One region of the Nocardia sp. NPDC050378 genome, then DNA from elsewhere that is predicted to be linked to it. Evidence: riboswitches for the same ligand, from Rfam matches in the RefSeq annotation. Region 1 holds a riboswitch; each other region holds the start of a gene.

Evidence for each region. A riboswitch is a leader RNA that binds a small molecule or an ion and turns the genes downstream of it on or off. The one in region 1 is predicted to bind S-adenosylmethionine.
Region 2: linked by a shared signal. The riboswitch ahead of AB0I35_RS28730 (bifunctional o-acetylhomoserine/o-acetylserine sulfhydrylase) and the one ahead of AB0I35_RS21880 (LLM class flavin-dependent oxidoreductase) in region 1 are both predicted to bind S-adenosylmethionine.
Region 3: linked by a shared signal. The riboswitch ahead of AB0I35_RS02880 (rhodanese-like domain-containing protein) and the one ahead of AB0I35_RS21880 (LLM class flavin-dependent oxidoreductase) in region 1 are both predicted to bind S-adenosylmethionine.

Annotation. Positions count from the first base shown of each region.
Region 1 covers NZ_JBFAKI010000010.1:82,966-90,804, forward strand. The annotation lists gene AB0I35_RS21855 (NAD(P)/FAD-dependent oxidoreductase) at 1-389, shown strand, start outside; gene AB0I35_RS21860 (carotenoid biosynthesis protein) at 685-1,500, shown strand; gene AB0I35_RS21865 (DUF3153 domain-containing protein) at 1,598-2,341, shown strand; gene AB0I35_RS21870 (glycosyltransferase family 2 protein) at 2,343-3,515, shown strand; gene AB0I35_RS21875 (hypothetical protein) at 3,600-4,307, opposite strand; SAM riboswitch class I at 4,566-4,662, shown strand; gene AB0I35_RS21880 (LLM class flavin-dependent oxidoreductase) at 4,669-5,739, shown strand; gene AB0I35_RS21885 (ABC transporter substrate-binding protein) at 5,736-7,358, shown strand; gene AB0I35_RS21890 (ABC transporter permease) at 7,375-7,839, shown strand, end outside.
Region 2 covers NZ_JBFAKI010000020.1:41,832-49,670, reverse strand. The annotation lists gene AB0I35_RS28765 (error-prone DNA polymerase) at 1-662, shown strand, start outside; gene AB0I35_RS28760 (DUF4349 domain-containing protein) at 706-1,620, shown strand; gene AB0I35_RS28755 (tRNA (cytidine(34)-2'-O)-methyltransferase) at 1,649-2,113, opposite strand; gene AB0I35_RS28750 (DUF3017 domain-containing protein) at 2,175-2,501, shown strand; gene AB0I35_RS28745 (nitroreductase family protein) at 2,494-3,141, opposite strand; gene AB0I35_RS28740 (helix-turn-helix domain-containing protein) at 3,211-3,585, shown strand; gene AB0I35_RS28735 (homoserine O-acetyltransferase) at 3,722-4,867, opposite strand; gene AB0I35_RS28730 (bifunctional o-acetylhomoserine/o-acetylserine sulfhydrylase) at 4,864-6,180, opposite strand; SAM riboswitch class IV at 6,258-6,368, opposite strand; gene AB0I35_RS28725 (TetR family transcriptional regulator) at 6,434-7,135, opposite strand; gene AB0I35_RS28720 (MFS transporter) at 7,270-7,839, shown strand, end outside.
Region 3 covers NZ_JBFAKI010000001.1:617,595-625,433, forward strand. The annotation lists gene AB0I35_RS02855 (CaiB/BaiF CoA-transferase family protein) at 1-97, opposite strand, end outside; gene AB0I35_RS02860 (DUF456 domain-containing protein) at 224-706, shown strand; gene AB0I35_RS02865 (amidohydrolase family protein) at 767-1,627, opposite strand; gene AB0I35_RS02870 (FAD-dependent oxidoreductase) at 1,751-3,139, opposite strand; gene AB0I35_RS02875 (hypothetical protein) at 3,331-3,789, shown strand; SAM riboswitch class IV at 3,835-3,953, shown strand; gene AB0I35_RS02880 (rhodanese-like domain-containing protein) at 3,971-4,402, shown strand; gene AB0I35_RS02885 (O-succinylhomoserine sulfhydrylase) at 4,399-5,607, shown strand; gene fgd (glucose-6-phosphate dehydrogenase (coenzyme-F420)) at 5,705-6,715, opposite strand; gene AB0I35_RS02895 (HAD-IIA family hydrolase) at 6,834-7,637, shown strand; gene AB0I35_RS02900 (LLM class flavin-dependent oxidoreductase) at 7,719-7,839, shown strand, end outside.

The DNA.
Region 1 (7,839 bases):
ATCCCTACGAACTCGCCGACGGCAGCGACTGGTCGGCGCACGCCGAGCGGGAGGCCGATCGGATCATCGCCGAAGTCGACCGGTACGCGCCGGGCTTCGCCGATTCGGTCCTGCGGCGGTTCGTGCAGACACCGGTCGACCTGGAACGGGAGATGGGGCTGCGCGGCGGCAATGTGATGCACGTCGAGATGTCCCTGGACCAGATGATGCTGTGGCGGCCGTTGCCCGAGCTGTCGGGTCAGCGGGTGCCGGGTGCGCCCGGTCTCTACCTCACGGGCGCGTCGACCCACCCCGGTGGCGGGGTGTCCGGTGCCAGCGGACGCAGCGCCGCCCGCCTTGTGCTGGGCGACCGCCGCACCCGCCGATTCCCCATGTCGCGTAGGCGATGACAGCGCGCGATCCGCGTGCCCCGTGGAGCCGCCATCCGCAGGGCGCCGACGAATCGTCGGCTGCAGGCACCTCGCGGATACCGGCGCACCCACGCGGCACCGTCGCGTTCTCGTCGGCACCGCGGCACGGACGCGGTCGGGGCGCGCTGCGCAGGACACGAGGTGTGGTAGCCCGGTGCTCGATCATTTCGTGTGGCGCCGAGACCGGGCGGCAGTCCTCGTGACCACCGACCGCGCGCTCAGCCGAATCGCTGCCACTGCCCGGAACTGGCTCGGTGCCGGTCGTCAGCGGGCGATTCCGGCGTTCGCCGCGGTGGCACTCGTACTCGTGCAGATCACCTATCCGCTGAGCGCGGGGACGTTGCGTGACCGGATCACGGTTGGCGTAGTGGTGCTGTCGGTGTCGACCGCTCTGCTGCATGCCGTGACGACTCGCGGATGGCGTTGGGCAGTCGGATTTTTCGTCATCGTCTCCGGGGTCGGCCTCGCCTCCGAGATCGTGGGTACGGCGACCGGGGTGCCCTACGGCGCCTATGCCTATGCGACAGATCGGCTCGGCCCAGCGCTCGCCGATGTGCCGCTGGTGGTGCCGCTGGCGTGGACCGGCGGCCTGTATCCGATCTGGGTCGTCGCGGGCCTGCTCGCGGGGATCGATGCGGCAAGCACCGGTGGCCACGGCGCGGGAGGCGCCGTGAACAGGGTCAGCGGGCGGGCCTGCGTCATACGTGCCGCACTGCTCGTTATCGGGGCGGTGGGATGGGATCTGTTCCTCGATCCGCAGATGGTCGCCGACGGGCAGTGGACGTGGTCGGTCACCGACGCCGGTCTGCCGGGGCTGGCGCAGATCCCCTATACCAACTATCTGGGCTGGATGCTCGTCGCGTCGCTGATGGCGGCGCTGCTCACCGCACTCGACCGGCTGCTCCCCCGCGCCCATGATCCGTCGGTGGCGGTGCCGCTCGCGGTGTTCGCGTGGACCTGGCTCGGCTCGGCCCTCGCACACGCGGTGTTCCTCGGCCTTCCCGCATCGGCTGCCTGGGGTTTCGCCGGGATGGGATCACTGGGCATCCCGTTGGCTCGCCAGGCTGCCGCTCGGTGGCGAAACACCTGATCGCGGCGGGTGGCGGGAGGCGGTTGGGCCCGTCGTGTGGGTTCTGCGGCCCGGGCCTGGCACGATGTCAACCGTGCAGCCGAGTCTCGTCGCCGACATGCCTTCCCCTTCGCGCCGTTCCGGGCCCGCCCGGCGCGTCGCGGCGGTCGCCGTTCTGCTGGCCCTGCTGGTGCCCGCGCTGACCGGATGCCTGCGGGTGCAGGTGTCGATGGGAGTGTCGTCCAACGACCGGGTATCGGGACGGATCGTCGCCGCCGTGGCCCCGCAGGGCCCCGACGACAAGGGCCCGCAGCTGAAGGCGCCCGAATCGCTGGCCGCCAAGGTGCGCATCGACCCGTACAACCAGGACGGTTACGTCGGCACGCAGGTGTTCTTCGACGACCTGACCTTCGGTGAGGTCAGCCAGCTCGGCAGCCTGTCGGATCAGACCCAGGGCATGTTCACCCTCGAGTTCAAACGCAACGGCGACCTGGTGAGTCTCACCGGCCGCGTCGACCTCGAGTCGGTGCCGCCGCACGGGTCGGACGTGCAGTTCTCCATCGCGTTCCCCTCGCGTGTCGCCAAGACCAACGGCACCCGCGAGGGTGACAACACCGTGTCGTGGAAGCTGCCCGCCGGTGAGTCCTCGACCCTGCGCGCCGAGGTCAAATACGCCGACCCCAATACCCGTTCGTTCGCCGGCTGGGCGGGCATCATGGGCGGCATCACCCTGGCCGTGGCCGCGATGATCGCCGGTCTCGCCTACCGCGATCGCAACCCGCGCCCGCCGAACGCGCCGCGCCCCAACTTCTCGCCGTCGGAGATGTGGCGCGAGATCACCCAGCGCAGGCTGGGCCGCTGACATGGGCGCGGCGGGACGCTACCTGACCTGGGCGGGCACCGGTCTCGCCGTGCTCGGCGCCGGCACCGCCGCCTACAACCTCGCCACCCTGCGCACCCTGCCCCGGCAGGTGTCGGGAGTGATCGAACCGGTCACCGTGTGCGTGCCCGCCCGTGACGAAGCCCTGCGGCTCCCCGAGCTCATCGCCGACCTGCGCGCCCAGACCGGGGTGCCGCGGCTGCGAGTGCTGATCCTCGACGACGCCTCCACCGACGGCACCTACGAGGCCGCACTCGCCGCGATCGGCGGCGACGAACGATTCACCGTGCTCCGCTCGGCCGCCCACCCGGCGCCGGGATGGACCGGGAAGGCCGCCGCCTGTGCGCGACTGGCCGCCAGGACCGATGCGGCGGCACTGGTCTTCGTCGATGCCGATGTGCGCCTCCAACCGGAGGCGATCGCCGCCGCGGTGACCGAATTGCGCAAGCGCGGTGCGGGTTTGGTGTCGGCGTGGCCGGCGCAGGATTCGGGTTCGGTCGCCGAGCAGCTGGTTCAGCCGCTGCTCGCCTGGTCGTGGGCGTCGACGCTCCCGGTGGGTCCGGCCAACCACAGCTTGCGGCCGTCGACGGCGGTGGCGTGCGGGCAGTTCCTCGCCGTGGACGCCGCGGCGTATCGGGCGGGTGGGGGTCACGCCGGTGTGGCGGCGAGTGCCACCGAGGACCTCGATCTCGCGCGGGCGCTGCGCCGGGCGGGTCATCGGACCGCGCTCGTCACCGCCGGACCCGCCGCCCGCACCCGCATGTACACCGGCGCCGACGACCTCGCCGGCGGCTACACCCGCTGGTTGTGGTCGGCCTACGGCGGCCGGGTCGACACCGGTGCGGCCATCGGTGTCCTTGCCGCCCTTGCCTATTGGATTCCGCCGCTGGCGGTTCTCGCCGGTCGTGGCCGGGTGCGCCGGGCGGGTCTGCTCGGCTACCTCGCCGCCGTCACCGGGCGGCTCACGGCCCGAGCCGTCGAAACCCGGCGCCCACCCACCGGTGCCGACCTCGGCTCGGCGTTGGCCCATCCGGTGTCCGTCGGCTACTACCTCACCCTGTGGGCCCGCTCGCACCGCCTGCATCGCACGGGGCGGCTGCGCTGGAAGCAGCGACCCCTCGTCGCACCGGAAACGCCGCTCGCTCGTCACGGCTGACCCACGGCCCAGGTATCCAACACCGCTCGGTGTGCCCACCGGAAGACGTGCGCTGTCGACGGTCCGCCCCTCGCGGACACCGGATCAGGCGACCTCGGTGATGCCGACGGTCGGGAAGAAGAAGCACGAGCGGCCCGCGTTGTCGGTGGTACCGAAGACGGCGGCGAGGACGGTGCCCTTCCCGGTGTCGACGGGGACCGCGCGCACACCGCCGACCGGGATCGCGGTGCGCAGGAAATCGCGGATGACGTTCTCGGCGAGCGGCCGGAGTTCGACGGGAACCTCGGGCGGCACCATCGCCCGGACGATGTCGGCGATCGTCCCCATCGAGGCCAGCCCACCGCGCCCGGTGCTGATATTGAGCCAGGCCACCTGCATACCGGAAGTCTTGGTGGCGGCCGTGTCCGGTTCCAGGCCGTACGGGAGGAAGGTGAACAGCGTCTGGCCTGATTTCACGGCCGTGAGATCGAGTCCGGGGATCGGCAGGGTGTTCGTCGGCCACGGGCCGGGAACCGCACCCGCGACAGCCGGGACCAGGCCGAGACCGTCACCGGAACAGTTCGCGGCGACCGTCGGGTACAGGAAGGGCTGGATGCCGAGGGCCTCGAGGGTTTCGACGACCGTCTGATAGGCGGCGAGGAGATCGCCGGGGCCCGCTGCGGGTGTGGCCGGGGCGTCGCGGGTGACGGCGGGCCGCACCGGTGGGTCGGCGGCGACGGGGGCGGCAAGCAGCACGGCGGCGGCGCAGGCCGTCAGCGAGGTCAGTGTGGTCAGACGACGCGCAACAGTCACGGCGAACTCCTCATCGACGCTGAGAAGGCCGAGATTACTCCCGCGATCCGGTGAATCCGCGCAGGTGAAGTGACCGGGTATTCGGCGCGTCGCGTACCGCCACAGCGGGGGCCTGGGGTGGGTCGACCGGGCCCGACGTCGGCGATTGTGCCCGCACCCGCATCCGATTCCAACCGCTGCGCTCACGCTGATTTCTACCGTTGTGCGTCATCACAGCTGTGCCACATGCTGATCCGGCTCGACGCTTCGGCAGCGGGCGCACCATCCAGAGCGACTGAGAGACCTGGCTCTACGACGTCGCAGCAACCCGCCCGGTCTGTCCGGGTGTGGGTGCTTCTGCCGGGTTCGATGGAGGAGATCGATGAAATTCCTGCTCATGACGCTGATCACCCGGGTTCCCGATCCGGTGACCGGCGTCGTGCCGAGCACCCGTGACCGTTTCCGTGACGTGGTCGAACAGGCCAGGCGCGCTGAGGAATTGGGCTTCGACGGGTTCGCGGTCGGCGAACGGCACGAAGACCCGTTCCTGTCCGCCGCGCCCCCGGTGGTGCTCAGCCATTTGGCGGCGGTCACCTCGCGGATCACCCTGTTCACCGCGGTCACCACCTTGAGCCTGCTCGACCCGGTGCGCGCCTTCGAGGACTACGCCACGCTCGACAACCTGTCCGACGGACGGCTCGAGCTGATCATCGGCAAGGGCAACGGCACCGCCCAGGCGCAGCTCTACCACGTGACGACCGAGGATCAGTGGGACCGTAACCGCGAAGGTTACGAACTGCTGCGGGCACTGTGGGACCGCGACGAGGTGACGTGGTCGGGCCGATTCCGGCCGCCGCTCACCGACGCACGAGCATTGCCGCGCCCGTTGCAGCCGAAGCTGCGGATCTGGCACGGCAGCGCGACGAGCCGGGAATCGGTGGAGCTGGCGGCGCGCCATGGCGACCCGGTCTTCTCGGCGAACGTCACGCACCCGATCGAGCCGTACGCCGAGCTGATCCGCCACTACCGGCAGCGCTGGGTGGACTACGGGCGCGACCCCGCCGACGCCCTGGTCGGTGCGGGCACGGCCGGTCTGCACGTGGCGCGGACCTCCCAGGAGGCCGTCGAGGTGTATCGCCCGCTCTACGAGGCGCGCACCGCGTTGCAGCGGCAGGTGGGCAATCCGGTGGTCTTCGAGACCCTCGAGGATTTCCTCGCCCGTTCCTCCGCCCTGGTCGGCAGTCCGGAGCAGGTGATCGACAAGGTCGGCCGGTACCACGAGCAGTTCGGGCACGAGGTGATCCACCTGTCCGCCGATCGTGAGGGCCGAGCCGAGTCCGACTATCTGGACAGTCTCGAACTGTTCCAGGCCGAGGTGGCGCCGGAGTTGCGCCGCCGCATCCCGAGCCGTCCCCTGGCCGCAGGCCGTGAATTCGCTGGAGTTGTTTCGTGATTCGACATCGCATCGCCGCGTTCGCCGGTGTTCTCGCCGCCACCGCGACGGTGGTCGCCTGCGGCGGCGGGGACACCGCAGGCGGCGGACCAGCCGGTCCCCCGCAACCCGGCGGCACCCTGCGCTACGGGCTCTCGCAGGCACCGTCGTGCTCGGATCCCGCCCAGGCCGGGAGCAATCAGACCATCTACGTGACCCGGCAGATCGTGGACTCGCTCACCGATCAGGATCCGGCGACCGGGGCGATCACCCCGTGGCTGGCACGCAGCTGGGAGGTCAGCCCCGATGCGAAGGTCTTCACCTTCACCCTCACAGACGGGGTGACCTTCAGCGACGGCTCGCCGCTCACCGCCGAATCGGTGCGCGACACCTTCGACGCCGTGGTCCGGCTCGGTGGGGCCAAAGCGCCGCTCGGCGTGAGCTACCTCGCCAACTACATCGGCACCACCGTGGTCGACAAGCTCACGGCCCGGGTCGAATTCAGCACACCGAACGCGCAATTCCTGCAGGCGTCCTCGACCTCGCAGCTGGGGATCCTCGCCCCGTCGACCAACGCGAAGCCGGCGGAGGCGCGCTGCGCGGGCGACAACATCGGCAGCGGACCGTTCACCTATGCCGAGTACCAGCAGGACGTCTCGGTGACGTTGGCCAAACGCGCCGGATACCGCTGGGGCTCAGATGTTTTCGCCCACGAGGGTGAGGCCTATCTCGACCGGATCGAGTTCACCGTCGTGCCCGAGTCGGGGGTGCGTACGGGCAGTCTGGCTTCCGGTCAGCTCGACGCGATCAGTGATGCCCTGCCGCAGGACGCGCCGCAGATCGAGGCGGTCGGCGGACGGGTGCTCTCGACATCGAACCCGGGCCTGGTCTTCGGTTTCCACCCCAATGTGACGCGTGGGCCGTTGCGTGATCCGGCAGTGCGGCAGGCATTGCTGCCCGCGCTGGACCGGCGTCAGCTGATCGACACCGTCCTGAGCCCACAGTTCCAACCCGCCACCTCGGTGCTGGCCGCGTCGACCCCGGCCTATACCGACCTCTCGGCCCGGCTCGGCTACGACCCGGCGAAGGCGAAGTCGATTCTGGATCAGGCGGGCTGGCTGCCCGGCGCCGACGGTATCCGGGTGAAGGGCGGTGAGCGCCTGAGCTTCGGGGTGACCTTCAGTCAAGTGTTCGCGGGTAACCAGGCGATTCTGGAGCTGGTGCAGCAGCAGTTGCGGCAGGTCGGGGTGGATCTGCGACTCGACCTGGTGTCGTTCTCGGAGCAGACGGCCCGGCAGAACAGCAAGGACTACGACGCCGTCTACGGCAACTCCACCCGCGCCGACGGTGACATCCTGCGCACCTCGTTCGCCCTCACCGGCCGCAATCTGTCGGTGCGCGGGCCGGTTCCGGCTCTCGACACCGCCCTCGATCAGCAGCTGGCCACCAACGATCCGGTGGCGCGGGCGGCACTCATCGCGACCGCTCAGCGGGAGATCCTCGACAACGGGCTCTACGTGCCGACGATCGAGTTGTCGCAGGCGATCGGTGCCGCCGCCCACACTCAGGACCTGAAGTTCGAGGCCTCGGCGCGGCTGCAGTTCTTCGACACCTGGCTGAGCGGTCACGGCGATGACTGAGCTGATCCGGCGGCCCATCGTGCGATACGTGGGTTCGCGAGTACTGCAAGCGATTTGGGTGCTGTGGGCGGCGTTCACGGTGTCGTTCGTGGTGCTGTATCTGCTGCCCGCCGACCCGGTCTCGATGGCGGCCGACAGTTCCGGTTCCGGCACACCCGTCGACAAGGCGGCGATCGCGGAGCTGCAGGCCCGCTACGGGTTGGACAAGCCGCTGTGGGAGCAGTACGTCACCGCGCTCGGCAATGCCCTCACCGGTGATCTCGGCCGTTCGGTCAACACCGGACAGCCGGTCACCGAGGCGCTGGGTGACGCGCTGCCCGCCACCCTCGGGTTGGCCTCGCTCGCATTGTTCTTCGCCGTGATCGGTGGAACGGCCCTGGCGTTCGCCGCCACCTACACGCGTCGGCCGTGGCTGCGCAACGCCTTGAGTGCACTACCGCCGCTGGGTGTTTCGGTGCCGACCTTCTGGACCGGGCTGTTG
Region 2 (7,839 bases), on a different contig from region 1:
CGCGCGTGGGATTGACTGTCGCCCAAGCGGAATCCCTCGCCACCGCAGGCGCCCTCGACGTGCTGGTCGACACTGATCCGTCGTCGGCTGCGAGTGGGGCCTTGGTGGACGGCGGCGGGTCGGTGGGGGGTGGGCGGGGGAGCAGTGTGCGGCGGGCCGCGTTGTGGGCGGCGGGTGCGGCGGCGGGGGAGCGGCCCGATTTGTTGCCGGGGACCGGTGCGGTGACGCAGGCTCCGTCGTTGCCCGGGATGAGCGCGCTCGAGCTGGCCGCCGCCGACGTGTGGGCGACCGGTATCTCGCCCGATACCTACCCCACCGAATTCCTGCGCGCCCACCTGAATTCGCTCGGCGTGGTGCCCGCCGCCGACCTGCTGCTCGTCGAGGACGGTTCGCGGATCCTCGTCGCGGGGGCGGTCACCCACCGGCAGCGTCCGGCCACCGCCGCCGGCGTCACCTTCCTGAACCTCGAGGACGAGACCGGCATGATCAATGTCGTCTGCTCGGTCGGGCTGTGGAGCCGCTACCGGCGCCTGGCCCAGAGCGCGACCGCCCTGCTCATCCGTGGCCGCATCCAGAACGCCGAGGGGGTGGCGAGCCTGCTCGCCGAGCATCTGGAACATCTCGACCTGCGCATCGTCGCCCGGTCCCGCGACTTCCGCTGAGCACTCGCCCCGCCGCACGCCCACAACGCATTACGCTGCGACCATGCGCAAGCTTGCCGTGGTGATGATCGCGTTGCTCGGACTGGTGTTCCTGGCCGGGTGCGGAGACGACGAAGCAGGCGTTCGAAGTCCCGAACCGGGAGCCCTCGACGCGTCCGCTCCCGCGGTAGCACCCGGTTTCCGGGAGGGCGCGCCGTCGAAAGAAAGTCCCGCGCCGTCGGATTCGTCGACCCGCAAAGAGGTGATCACCGGCTCGGTCGACATCACCGCCGACGACCCGATCGCCGCCGCTGGCACCGTCGTCGACCGGGTGACGGCGCTGAACGGGCGCGTCGACAGCCGCACCGAACAGCCCGGCACCGACAAGCGGGTCGCGCGCGCCGTGCTGAGCGTGCGGGTGCCCGCCGACAAGACCGACGCCTTCATCACCGACCTCGGCGACGCGGGCACGGTCACCGAGATCAGCACCAACCGCGACGACGTCACCATGCAGTGGCAGGACCTCGACGCCCGCATCAACGCCCTGCGCGCCTCCGTCGACCGGCTCGAAGCGTTGATCGCGGGCGCGAACAACACCGCCGACCTGATCGCCGCCGAGGAGGCGCTGTCGAGCAGACAGGGCGAACTCGACAGCCTCACCGCCCAGAAGCGCAGCCTCGACGACCAGGTGGCCCTGTCGACCCTCACGATCACCCTCACCGCCGAGAAGAAGCAGGCGCCGGGCGAGCCCGACTCGTTCTGGGACGGCATCGTCTCCGGCTGGAACTCGCTGGTCGACTGGCTCGGCGACGCGGTCGTCTTCGCGGGCAAGGCGGTGCCGTGGCTGGGCCTGTTCGCCCTGCTCGGCGGCGTGCTCTACGCAGTCCTGCGCGTTGTCCGCCGGAAACCGCGATCCCACACCGCGAAGGAGACCTCCGGTGCCCACAGTGCGGGTGACGATCAAGCCGAACAGCCGTAAAGGCCCGCAACGCTTCGAGATCGACTGATCACACCGCGTCCGGGAACCCGTGCTGTCGCCACGCCTCGTACACCGCGACGGCGGCGGTGTTCGACAGGTTCATCGAGCGGCGGCCGGGCAGCATCGGGACGCGCACCTGGTCGGTGATGTGCGGATCGGTGAGGACCTCCGGCGGCAGGCCCGTCGGTTCCGTGCCGAACAGCAGGATGTCGCCGGGCTGGTAGGCGATATCGGTGTAGCGGGTGGTGGCCTGGGTGGTGAACGCGAAGACCCGCTGCGGTCCGATCGCCGCCCAGGCCGTCTCGAGGTCGGGGTGCACGGTGACCGAGGCCAGATCGTGGTAGTCCAGGCCCGCGCGGCGCAGTTTCGATTCCGACAGGTCGAAACCGAGGGGCTCGATCAGATGCAGGGCGCACCCGGTGCCCGCGACCAACCGGATCGCGTTACCGGTGTTCGGCGGGATCACCGGCTGATGGAACATCACATTGAACACCCGCAGCAGGGTAACGGGCCCCTGTGTGCGGACAGCGCGCCGCACTGCGACAATCGGCATCGTGAACGAGGCGCAGACCACCGGCAAGCATCGCGTCGTGCGGCTGAGCGCGTGGCAGCAGTACCTGCGCAGCCACCTGCCGATGACCGTGGTGAGCGTGCTGATCGTGATCGCGGTCGCGTTCGTCGCCTGGGACCGCTGGCGACGCGGCGCCCTCATCTTCGGCAGCGCGGCTCTGGTGGCCGCCGCGTTCCGGCTGTGCCTGCCGACCGTGCAGGTCGGCCTGCTCGCGGTTCGCAGCAAGCCCTTCGACGTCGCCTGGCTCACCGCCCTCGGCAGCGCCATCGTCTTCCTCGCGGCCACCATCAACACCCTCGGCGTCAGCTGAGCGTCGGGTAGCGCTCCGCGAACACCGTCTGCGGACGGGGCCTGCGCCCGGGATGCGGCGGAGTCCCGGCGCCGTATCCGACCGTCACCAGCACGGCGATCGCCAGGTCCGATTCCGGGTCGATGTCGACCGCGCGTTTCACCGCCGCCTCGTCCCACCCGTTCATCGGTGCCGACGCCAAACCGAGTCCGGTCGCGGCGAGCATGACGTAGGTGGCCGCGATCATCGCGTTCTTCACCGCGTTCTCGCGCAGCAACCCCCGCTCGCTCAGCGAGTGGTACTCCGCGCGCCCGTCGAACATCGCCCGGAACTCCTCGTTCCACGCCCCGTTGGCGACGGCCCGCTCCGCGATATCGGTCCGGGCACCGCGCCAAGCGTTCGGGTCGGCGACGAAAACCAGTACCGCGGGCGCTTCCAACGGCTGTGGCTGCCCGAATGCGGCCTCCGACAGGGCTCGCCGGCCCTGTTCGCCGCGTACCAGGACGATGGACCGGTCCTGCATGTTCCATGCGCTCGGCGCCTCCACGACCAGGTCGAGCAACTCGTCGAGGACGGTGGGCGGGATCGGGTCGGGCCGGTAGTGGCGAACCGTGCGACGGGTGCGGATGGCGTCGGTGACCGAAAGTGTCTGCGTGATCATGTTTCTAACTATCGGAGAGTTACATTCGATTGGGAAGTAGGCACCTGAAAGTGCGTTAAGCTCGATCGGGTGGCCACCATTCACGAACTCAGCGGACTACCGGCCGACGTGTACTCGGCGAAATGCCCGACGCGCGAGGTACTCGACACCATCGCGGGGAAATGGACCGTGCTGATCGTCGACGCGCTCGCAGAGGGCACCTTGCGCTACACCGATCTGCGCCGCCGCATCGACGGCATCTCGCAGAAGATGCTCACCCAGACCCTGCGGCAACTGGAGGCGGACGGGTTCGTCGAACGCACCGTGTATCCGACGGTGCCGCCGCGCGTCGAGTACGCCCTCACCGATCTCGGCCGCAGCCTGCGCGAACCGATCACGGCCCTGCGCGAATGGATCGAGACGAACATCAATCGCATCGAGGACGCCAGGCGCCGCCCGGTGTAGTCATGGATGCCGAATTGCCGGCGAACTGACGCTTACCGTCGCCGAGATGCTCGGCAGGCCGACGGTCGGCTCGCCGCAGGAGTACCCGTGCGAACCCTACGTGCGGCCCGCGTTGCTCACCGCGTCCTGAACGCGCTCAGCGGTTTTCGCGGGCCAATCGCATCGTTTCGGTGAGCAGTTTGGACACCGCCGCGGCCTCGGTGAGGAAGCCGTCGTGCCCGTCGCGGGAGTGCACGATCTCCAAACCCGCACAGCCGGGCAGACCTTCGGCCAGCTCGGCCTGAGTGTGCAAGGGGTACAGGCGATCCGAGTCGACGCCGCCGACCACGCACGGAACCTGGGTCGAGGCCAGCGCGGCGGCCACGCCACCGCGGCCGCGGCCCACGTCGTGCCGGTTCATGGCCTCGCTGAGCAGCACATAGGTGGCCGGGTCGAAACGCTGGCCGAGCTTGTCGGCCTGGTGCTCGAGATAGCTCTGCACCGCGTACCGGCCGCCCGCCCACGGGTCCTCGTCACCCTGCGCGTGATTGGCGAAGCGGTGCTCGAGCTCGCCCTCGGTGCGGTAGGTGAGATGGGCGATGCGCCGGGCCAGGCCCATGCCCGTCATCGGCGCGCGCCCGGTGCCGTGATAGTTGCCGTCCTGCCAGTCCGGGTCGGCGGTGATGATGGCCATCTGGGTGGTCTGAGTGCCGATCTGATCGGCGGTGGCACGTGCGCCGACGGCGAGCACCAGCGCCGCCGACACCCGCTGTGGATGCCCGATGATCCACTCGAGCACCCGCATGCCACCCATCGACCCGCCGACGACGGCACCGAGCCGCTCGATGCCGAGCAGGTCGAGCAACTGCGCCTCGGCGGTCACCTGGTCGCGAATGGTCACCCAGGGAAACCGTGCGCCCCAAGGCTTTCCGTCGGGCGCGAGCGAAGACGGGCCCGTGCTGCCCTTACAGCCACCGAGCACATTGGTGGCGATCACACACCACTCGTCGGTGTCGATCGGCGCGCCGGGCCCGACCATGCCCTCCCACCAGCCGGGCGCCCCGTCGGGCCCACCGACGACATGGGAGTCGCCGGTGAGCGCGTGTTCGACGAGCACCACATTGTCGAGCGTGGGGGAGAGCTCACCCCACCGTTGCACCGCCAGCCGCACATCGGGGACGACCGCGCCGTTCTCCAGCGTCACGTCCCCGATGGCGACCACGCCGAGTCGCCCGTCCGGTGGTGGCAGCAGGGCCACCCCGGTGCCGGGACGGGTGATCGGCGATTCGGTGCTCACAGTCACGTCGTCGCCGCCGCGAAACCGGCCCGCAGATCGGCCAGGATGTCGTCGATTCCCTCGATACCCACCGCGAGCCGGACCAGGCCGGGAGTGACGCCGGCGGCCAGCTGCTCCTCCGGTGTCAACTGCGAGTGCGTGGTCGACGCCGGGTGGATCACGAGAGAACGCACATCACCGATGTTAGCCACATGGCTGTGCAGGCTGAGCGCGTCCACGAACTTCTTGCCCGCGTCGACACCACCTGCCAGCTCGAACGACACGATCGCGCCCGCACCCTTGGGTGCCAGCTGCTTGGCCCGCTCGTGCCAGGGCGAGGACTCGAGTCCCGCGTAGTGCACCGCGTCGACACCGGGCTGCGCGGCGACGAACTTCGCCACCTCGACCGCGTTGCTCACGTGCCGTTCCACCCGCAGGCTCAGCGTCTCGATGCCCTGGGCGATCAGGAAGGCGTTGAACGGTGACACCGCCGCGCCGAGGTCGCGCAACAACTGCACGCGCGCCTTGAGCGCGAACGCCGGGGCACCGAGATCGGCGAAGACCGCGCCGTGGTAGCTCGGATCGGGCTCGGTGAAGCCGGGGTACCGGGCGTTGCCCTCGGCGTCACGCACGGTCCAGTCGAAGGTGCCGCCGTCGACGATCACGCCCGCCACCGCCGCGCCGTGGCCACCGAGGTACTTCGTGGCCGAGTGCACCACGATGTCGGCGCCGTGGGCCAGCGGCTGGATCAGGTACGGAGTGGCGACGGTGTTGTCCACGATCAGCGGCAGCCCGTTGTCGTGAGCGACCCCGGCGATACCCGGGATGTCGAAGACCGCGCTGCTCGGGTTGGCGATGGTCTCGCCGTAGAACGCCTTGGTGTTGGGGCGGATCGCGGCCTGCCACTGCGCGAGGTCGTCGGGGTCCTCGACGAACGACACCTCGATGCCGAGCTTGGGCAGCGAGTAGTGGAAGAGGTTGTAGGTGCCGCCGTACAGGTGCGGGCTGGACACGATGTGGTCACCGGCGCCTGCCAGATTCAGGATGGCGTAGGTCTCGGCCGCTTGGCCCGAGGCCACCAGCAGCGCCGCGACACCGCCTTCGAGGGCGGCGACCCGCTGCTCCACCGCGTCCTGGGTGGGGTTCATGATCCGGGTGTAGATGTTGCCCGGTTCGGCGAGCCCGAACAGCGCGGCGGCGTGCTCGGTGTCGCGGAAGGTGTAGGAGGTGGTCTGGTAGATCGGCAGTGCCCGCGCGTTGGTGGTCGCGTCGGGGGCCTGGCCCGCGTGGATCTGCTTGGTCTCGAACGACCAGTTCTCGGGCAGGGCGGCGTCGGTCATGGTCAATGCTCCAGGGGTTGTGCGTCAGGGTTCAGCTGGGGCGGATCGACGGACAACAACACATGGGGGCCTCCTGAAATGCGCGCTTGCTCCCGACCTTCGGGAGCCCGGTCATCACCCGGAGCACCCCACCGCAGCTGGAGGGTTGCCGACCAGCGAGCCGGGGCTTCGCGCTGGTACTCATGACCTTGGACGACATGTTAACCGGACATCGCGCCGGTGGGGAAACTTCCCCCGCGTTTCCTGCCTCACATCACCGTGCCGCCGGTGCGGCGAAGCCGGGTGTGTCGTCGCCCGGTGCGCCGCAGACCTGCCGCAATCCGTGATAGGCGCGCAGGATCGCTTCGCGGGTGACCCGCACCGCCGCCTCCGGTGAGGTGGGCAGTACGTGCTCGGTGTCGGCGACCGCGAGGTGACACAGCGTCTGCCACGTGCCCGCGACCAGCTTCACCAGAAAATCGTCGGGTGTGGTCCCCATCCGCCGGGCCAGTTCCTCGCACACCGCGACGTTCTTCTTCTCCGCGTATTCCAGGGCCCGCGCGTTGACCGCCTGGCTGGCCCGCATGATCCGCTGCGTCTGCAGGAACTGGTGCAGGAACCGCAGACCGTCGGCATCGGCCTCGGACTCGACCACCTGGAGGTAGGCGCCGCACAGGGCTCGCAGTTCGTTGCCGGTATCGGGCTGGCCGCGCAGCGCGACGGCGACGGCGTGGCCGAAGTCGTCGATCGGGGCGAGCACGATGTCCTCTTTGAGCGCGAAGTACCGGTTGACGGTGCGGGGGGATACGTCGGCTCCGGCGGCGATCTGCTCGACGGTGGTCGCGTCGAAGCCCTGGGTATCGCACAGGTCGAGTCCGATCGCGACGATCGCGGCCCTGGTCTGCGCCTTCTTGCGCTCGCGCAGGCTCGGCGGAGCCGGCCGGTCGGAGGCGGTCGGAGTGGTCGAGTCGAGCATTTCGCCAGCTTAGCGTTTCAGCATGGCAAGCTGGCGCGACCTGCCAAGTGGCGCGTTCAGACAAATTTCTCTTGACGCCAATTGTCGCACGGTGCCAGGATTGGCCGACGCATGCCGAGTGATGAGGAGCCCAGGTGACCGGCACCGAACTGAAATCCGAATATGCTGCAGCCCCGGCGAATTCGATGCGATGGTGGGCGCTCGTCGTGCTCTCCGCCGCGCAGCTGATGGTGGTGCTCGACGCCACCGTCATCACCATCGCGCTGCCGTACGCCCAGCGCGACCTCGCCATCACCGACGGTGATAAACAGTGGGCCATCACCGCCTACACGCTCATCTTCGGCGGGTTGCTGCTGCTCGGTGGGCGGATGGCCGACTACCTGGGCCGCCGCCGCATCTTCCTGGTCGGCCTCGTCGGCTTCGCCGTCGCCTCGGCGCTGGCGGGCCTGGCGCAGAACACCGTGCAGTTGTTCCTCGGCCGTGGACTCCAGGGCGCGTTCGCCGCCCTGCTCGCGCCCGCGGCGCTGTCGCTGCTGTCGGTGATCTTCACCGACGTGCGCGAACGGGCGCGCGCGTTCGCGGTGTTCGCCGGGATCACCGCCGGTGGGGTGGCGTTCGGGCTGATCGTCGGCGGCGCGCTCACCGAGTTCGCGTCCTGGCGGTGGACGTTGCTGATCAACACCCCGATCGCCCTGGTCGCGGTG
Region 3 (7,839 bases), on a different contig from region 1:
GATCGGCCAGTAGCAGGGCGGCGTGCGGGCCCGGGCCGATCCCGGCCAGCTCGATGACCTTGATGCCCGCGAGGGGGCCCTGACCGGTGGTGCTCACGTGGTGACCTCATTCGTCGTCGAACGGTATTGACAATCCGACAATAGCGCCGGGGTGGCGGCACCGGTAGACCATGCGCGAGAATTCGCCGAGCGCGACTCGGCGCGATATGGGAGGAACCCGGCAGTGAGCGTATGGGGTGAGGTCCTCGTCGGCCTCGTCATTCTGGTCGGCATCATCGGCGTGATCGTGCCCATCCTGCCCGGGGTGATCCTGATCTTCGCGGCCGTCGCGGTGTGGGCGTTCCTCACCGGCGGTGCGGGTGCCTGGATGGTGTTCGCCATCGCCTCGGTGGCACTGATCCTGTCGGGCGTCGTGAAATACACCTGGCCGGGGCGCCGGATGCGCGAAGCGGGCGTGTCGAATCGGGCGTTGCTCGTCGGTGCCGTCTTCGGCATCGTCGGGTTCTTCGTGATCCCGGTGGTCGGGTTGTTCATCGGGTTCGTGCTCGGCGTGTACGTGGCGGAACTGCAGCGGTTGAAGACGCATGACACCGCTTGGCCCGCGACGATGCACGCGCTCAAGGGTGTCGGACTGTCGATGCTGGTCGAACTGTTCGGCGCACTCATCGCCTCCGGCGTCTGGCTCGTCGGGGCGGTGCTGGTCTGAGCGTGGTCAGCCGGCCGCGTGCTCGGGATCGGCGCGCCGGGAACCGGTAACGGCTCGCGATCAAGGTCTTTCGATGATCGGCAGTGGGCGCGTCTGGTCGTCGCCCGCCCCGGGGAGGGCCGACCGGGGGATCGGAAGTGTCGGGTTGTCGCGGGCAGCAACCGGTTTCGGATTCGGCCGGCTCACTGCGGGCAGGCGGTAGCACTCGCGGGCGTTGTCCTCGAGGACCGCGTACATGTCGGCGCCGACGACCTGGCAGATCAGGTCGATATCGGCGTCCTCGAACGGCCTGCCCGCCCTGGTGCCCGGCAGGTCGGAACCGAACATGAGTGCGCGGGGGTTGACAGCGTGGATGCGGCGCAGCGTTTCGGCCACGTCCATATCGACTCGGCCGAACCCGGTCGCCTTCACCTTCGCGCCGCGGTCGACGAGATCCAGCAGGTAGGGCAGACCCTCGGCGGACATGCCGAGATGATCGATGGACAGCGCGGGAAGTTTGGAGATCACCGGCTGCAACGATGCGAGCATCTGCCCGTCGATGTAGAGCTCCACGTGCCATCCGGCCAGTTCATGGGCGCGCAGGGCCTGCAAGGTCATCTGGGTGATGTCGGCGGCGGCGCGTTTGAGGTTGAACCGGATCGCCCGTACGCCTGCCCGGTCCAGATCGAGGATCTCCTCGTCACCGGCATCCAGATCCAGGCGGGTGACGCCGACCCACTCCGGGCCGAGCTCGCTCAGGGCGGCCTTCAGGTACGTCTGATCGGTGCCTTGGAACGATGCGCTGACAACGGCTCCGCCGCGTACATCGAAGTGCGCCATCCGTTTTCGATAATCCGCGATCGTATAGGGCTCCGGCAGGTAGCCCTCGTTCTCGATCAGCGGAAACCGCGGATCGATGATGTGAACATGCGCGTCGAACACTGGTACAGGATGCCTCGAGCTAGGCGGATCGGCCGACTTCGACCGAGAAAACAGGCGGGTACGCGCGGAAAAGGCCGGTGGGCGAGGGTTCTGCTCTCGCGTCCACCGGCCTTGTCATCGCTGTCAGGCCTTGTGGGGCTCGCTAGCGCGGAGCATGTCTTCTCGCTCCACGACCTTGACGCGCTCGCGGCCCTCGGGCTCGCCGAGGGCGCGTTCGTGGGCGTCGAGGCGGTACCAGCCGGCCCAGGTGGTGAACGGGATGCCCTTGCCCTCGAGGAACTCGGTGACGGCGTCCAGCTCGGGCTTCGGCGCGGGGGTGAAGTTCTTCGCGTCGTCGAGCAGGCAGGCGATGGTCTCGTTGGCGTCGCCCTTGGTGTGGCCGATCAGGCCGACGGGGCCACGCTTGATCCAGCCGGTGACGTAGGTGGCGGGCATGAAACGGGCCGCACCCTCGGCGCTCTCGTCGGCGATCACGCGACCGGCCTCGTTGGGCACGGTGCCTGCCTGATCGTCGAACGGCAGCTGGTTGATGTTCTGTGACAGGTAACCGACGGCGCGGTAGACGGCCTGCACGTCCCACTGCTTGAACTCGCCGGTGCCCTTGACGTTGCCGGTGCCGTCGAGCTGGGTGCGCTCGGTCTTGAGACCGACGACCCGGCCGTTCTCGTCGCCGACGATCTCGGCGGGCGACTCGAAGAAGTGCAGGAACAGCTTGTGCGGGCGGTTGCCCTGGTCGCGGATGGCCCACTGCTCGAGGGTGTTGGCGACCATGTCGACCTGCTTGGAGTTGCGGCGCGCGGCCTCGGAACCCTCGTCGTAGTCGATGTCCTCGGGGTCGACGATCACCTCGATGGTCGGCGAGTGGTCGAGTTCACGCAGCTCGAGGGGGGTGAACTTGGCCTGCGCGGGACCGCGACGCCCGAAGACGTGCACCTCGACGGCCTTGTTCTCCTTGAGCCCCTTGTAGACGTTCGGCGGGATCTCGGTGGGCAGCAGCTCGTCGCCGGTCTTGGCGAGCACGCGCGCCACGTCCAGGGCCACGTTGCCGACGCCGAGCACGGCGACCTTCTCGGCATCCAGCGGCCACGAACGGGGCACGTCGGGGTGCCCGTCGTACCAGGAGACGAAGTCGGCGGCGCCGTAGGAACCGTCGAGGTCGATGCCGGGGATCGGCAGCGCGCGGTCGGCGTTGGCACCGGTGGAGAAGATCACCGCGTCGTAGAACTGCCGCAGGTCGTCGAGGGTGATGTCGGTGCCGTAGTCGATGTTGCCGAGCAGGCGCACCTGATCCTTGTCGAGCACCTTGTGCAGGGCGGTGATGATGCCCTTGATGCGCGGGTGGTCGGGCGCGACGCCGTAGCGGATGAGACCGAAGGGCGCGGGCATGCGCTCGTAGAGGTCGATGCTGACCTCGGCGTCGGACTTCATCAACGCGTCGGCGGCGTAGATACCGGCCGGTCCCGCACCCACGATCGCGATGCGAAGCGGGCGAGTCGCTGTCTGTTCGGTCATTGTCTACGCGCACCCTTTGGTCGAGAAACGATGTGACGGCGTCAACTTAGCTTAGGCTAAGTCGGAAACCGGCTACCGGCCGCTGCCGTCCTCGTCGGCGGCAGGCCGTAATCAACGCGATTCTAGCTGCGGTGTTGCGGCAACCCGGCGCGCGGTGTAGCTGCCCGGCCCGGGTCTGTCAGGATTACCACATGAGCGAGGAGCAAACAGGCTCGGACGATCAGCCCATCGAGGTCGATCAGACCGACAAGCGGTCCATCGTCCCGTTCGTCGCGGCCGCGGTGATCGCGGTCGTCGTGCTCATCAGCATCGTCGTCGGCGGGCTCCTCGCACCCGCTGAGAAAAATGTCACAGAGGCCGATCGGCTCGCGGCCGCCGTCACCAACTATATCGACGCGCGCTCGCGCACCGATCAGCGTCCGCCGCCCGGGGTGGCGTGCCCCGGGTTCGACGAGGCGAAATCGGGTCTCACCGAACGGCTCGGCGGCCCGGAATCAGCGGTGACGATCGACAAGAAGGGCTTTTCAAACGCCACCGTCAACGGCAACCGGGCCAAGATCGACGCCACGGTTTCGGTGGGCGGGCAGGCGACGTCGAGCACCTGGAATCTCACCCGGGTCGACGGCGCCTGGCTGGTGTGCACCCCCTGAGGGGTTTGACACGGTGACCAGTGCCGGGGCAATCTCAGATCGCAAGGTCATGAGTACCAGCGTCAAGCCCCGGCTCGCTGGTCGGCAACCCTCCTCCGCGGTGGGGTGCTCCGGGTGACGACCTGGCCGTGTGCTGGACTCCCCCGCCTCGGCAAGAGCGGATTCACGCAGGAGGATCGACATGAGTTACGCCGGCGACATCACCCCTGAGAAGGCGTGGGAAATCCTGACCGAGCATCCCGACGCGGTGCTGGTCGACGTGCGCACCGAAGGCGAGTGGGCCCACATCGGCATTCCCGACACCAGCTCCATCGAGCGCCCCGCGCACTTCATCGAATGGGTCGACGGCACCGGCGCGCGCAACCCGCGCTTCGGTGAGCAGCTCGAACAGGTCCTCGCCGACCGCCCGGCCGACGCACCCGTGGTGTTCCTGTGTCGCTCGGGTCAGCGCTCGGCGCACGCGGCGACGGTGGCCACCGCGGCGGGGATCACCCCGTCCTACAACGTGCTCGACGGTTTCGAGGGCGGCCCCGACGCGTTCGGGCAGCGCGGCAGCACCGGCTGGCGCGCCGTCGGCCTGCCGTGGCGCCAGGCATTAGGAGACTTCGCATGATCACCGGTGGTTCCTTCGACAAGCCGCTGCCCGAAGGGGTCGGTCCCGCCACCCTCGGCGTGCGCGGTGGCCTGCGTCGTTCCGGATTCGACGAGACGTCCGAGGCGCTCTACCTGACTTCCGGCTTCGTCTACGAGAACGCCGAGGCCGCCGAGGCCGCGTTCACCGGCGATGTCGAACACTTCGTCTACTCCCGCTTCGGCAACCCGACGGTGGCCATGTTCGAGGAGCGCATCCGCCTGCTCGACGGCGCCGAGGCCGCGTTCGCGACCGCCTCGGGCATGTCGGCGGTGTTCACCGCGCTGGGCGCGCTGCTGAAGGCAGGCGACCGGCTCGTCGCCGCGCGCAGTCTGTTCGGTTCCTGCTTCGTGGTGTGCAACGAGATCCTGCCGCGCTGGGGGATCGAGACCGTCTTCGTCGACGGCGACGACCTCTCGCAGTGGGAGCAGGCTCTGTCGGTACCCACCCAGGCCGTGTTCTTCGAGACCCCGGCCAACCCGATGCAAACCCTCGTCGACGTCCGCAGGGTCACCGAACTGGCCCACGCCGCAGGCGCGAAAGTGGTGCTGGACAACGTCTTCGCCACCCCGCTGCTGCAGCGCGGGTTCGAACTCGGCGCCGACGTGGTCGTCTACTCCGGCACCAAGCACATCGACGGCCAGGGCCGCGTCCTCGGCGGCGCCATCCTCGGCGCCAAGGACTACATCGATGGTCCCGTGAAAACCCTGATGCGCCACACCGGTCCGGCGCTGAGTCCGTTCAACGCTTGGACCTTGCTCAAGGGGCTGGAGACGATGCCGCTTCGCGTGCGTCAGTCGACCGAATCGGCACTGCGGGTCGCCGAGTTCCTGGAGACGAACAAGTCGGTGGAATGGGTGAAGTACCCCTTCCTGCCGTCACATCCGCAGCATGCCCTGGCCAAGGAGCAGATGTCGGGCGGCGGCACCGTCGTCACCTTCGCCCTGCACGGCGACGACGGCAAGAAGCGAGCCTTCGAGGTCCTCAACCGCCTGCGCATCATCGACATCTCCAACAATCTCGGCGACGCCAAGACGATGATCACCCACCCCGCCACCACCACCCACCGAGCCATGGGCCCCGAAGGCCGCGCCTCCATCGGTCTCTCCGACGGCGTGGTCCGCATCTCGGTCGGCCTGGAAGACATCGAAGACCTCCTGGGCGACCTCGACCACGCGCTGAGCTAGTTCGGGTGGATCGACCCGGCGAAGGCGCACACTAGTGCCGACGTGGCCGCGGGCTCGGTAGCTCCTCGAACATGACGACGACCATGGTCGCGGCAGGTCAGCCCAGCGCGCGCAGACGGGGAGCCAGGTCGCGCTGGAAGAGGTCGAGGAAGCGGAGTTGGTCGTGGCCGGGGGCGTGGAAGACCAGGTGGTTGAGGCCCGCGTCTAGGTAGGGCTTGATCTGGGCGACGGCCTCGTCGGGGTCGCTGGCGACGATCCAGCGCTTGGCGACCTGTTCGATGGGCAGGGCGTCGGCGGCGGCTTCCATCTCGATGGGGTCGGTGATGTCGTGCTTCTGTTCGGGGGTCAGCGACAGGGGCGCCCAGAAGCGGGTGTTCTCCAGGGCGAGTTCGGGATCGGTGTCGTAGGAGATCTTGATCTCGATCATCTTGTCGATCGCGGACAGGTCGCGCTCGGCCTTGGCCGCGCCCTCGGCGACGGCGGGCAGCAGCTTCTCGGTGTAGAGGTCCATGCCCTTGCCCGAGGTGCAGATGAAACCGTCACCGGCGCGGCCCGCGTACCTGGCGACGACAGGGCCGCCCGCCGCGATGTAGACCGGGATGCCGTCCTTCGGCACGTCGTAGATCGAGGCGCCGACGGTGTGGTAGTACTCGCCGTCGAAATCGACGCGGTCGCCGAGCCACAGTTCGCGCATCAACCGCACGGCCTCACGCAGCCGGGCGAAACGCTCCTTGAAGTCGGGCCATTCGCCCTTGTATCCGGTGGCGATCTCGTTGAGCGCCTCGCCGGTGCCGACACCGAGCATCACGCGGCCCGGGTACAGGCAGCCGAAGGTGGCGAAGGCCTGCGCGATCACCGCCGGGTTGTAGCGGAAGGTCGGGGTGAGCACCGAGGTGCCGAGCATGATGCGCTCGGTGCGTTCGCCCGCGGCCGCGAGCCAGGCCAGCGAGAACGGGGCGTGGCCACCGTTGTGGCGCCACGGCTGGAAGTGGTCGCTCACGGTCGCGCTGTCGAGGCCGTGTTGCTCGGCGGCCACCGCCAACTCGACCAGCTCTCGTGGTCCGAACTGCTCCGCCGACGCCTTGTACCCGAGCTTGAGATCGACCATTCCAGCCACTCCTGTTCCTCCGCTGACCGCTGCCTCCTCGACCCTAGCGTGCGGCCCGCGATCCGCACCGTCACCGTTTCGTCTCCCACCGCGCCGGGTTTTAGCGGATGATTAGCTGGTGACCGCCAAGGACGAACAGATCTTGTCGTATCTGACCGATATGGACGGCGTGCTGGTGCACGAGGATCAGTTGATCCCCGGCGCCGACGAGTTCCTCGCCGAACTGCGCGAGAACGAGATCCCGTTCCTCGTGCTGACCAACAATTCGATCCGGACCCCGCGCGATCTGCAGGCCCGGCTGCGCCACACGGGCCTCGACATCCCGGAGGAGTCGATCTGGACCTCGGCGCTGGCCACGGCGACCTTTCTCGACGACCAGCGACCCAACGGCACCGCCTATGTGGTGGGCGAGTCCGGGCTCACCACGGCGCTGCACGAGATCGGGTATGTGCTCACCGACAGCGACCCCGATTACGTGGTGCTCGGCGAGACGCGCACCTATTCGTTCGAGGCCATCACCACCGCCATCCGCCTGGTGGACCGAGGCGCGAAATTCATCGCGACCAATCCCGACGCCACCGGCCCGTCGCGCGACGGGGTGTTGCCCGCCACCGGGTCGGTCGCCGCGCTCATCACCCGTGCCACCGGCAAGGACCCCTATTACGTCGGCAAGCCGAACCCGCTGATGATGCGTTCGGCGCTGCGCCGCATCGGCGCGCATTCACAGTCGACGGTGATGATCGGCGACCGCATGGACACCGACGTGATCGCGGGTCTGGAAGCGGGCATGCGCACGGTGCTGGTCACCTCGGGCATCTCCACCAAGACCTCGGTCGAGAAGTACCCGTTCCGGCCGACGCTGGTCGTCGATTCGGTCGCTGACCTGCTCAATCGCACGCGCACCCCGTTCGTGGAGCGCTAGCCGGGCATGTGAGCCCCGTCGCATCGGAATAGGTTTCCGCCCTCCGCCGTTATAGTTGCCATGGCAACCAAAGGAGGGTCCGTGCAGTTCGGAATCTTCAGCGTCGGCGATGTGACCACCGATCCCACCACCGGCCGTACCCCCACCGAAGCCGAGCGGATCAAGGCGATGGTCGCGATCGCGCAGAAGGCCGAGGAAGTCG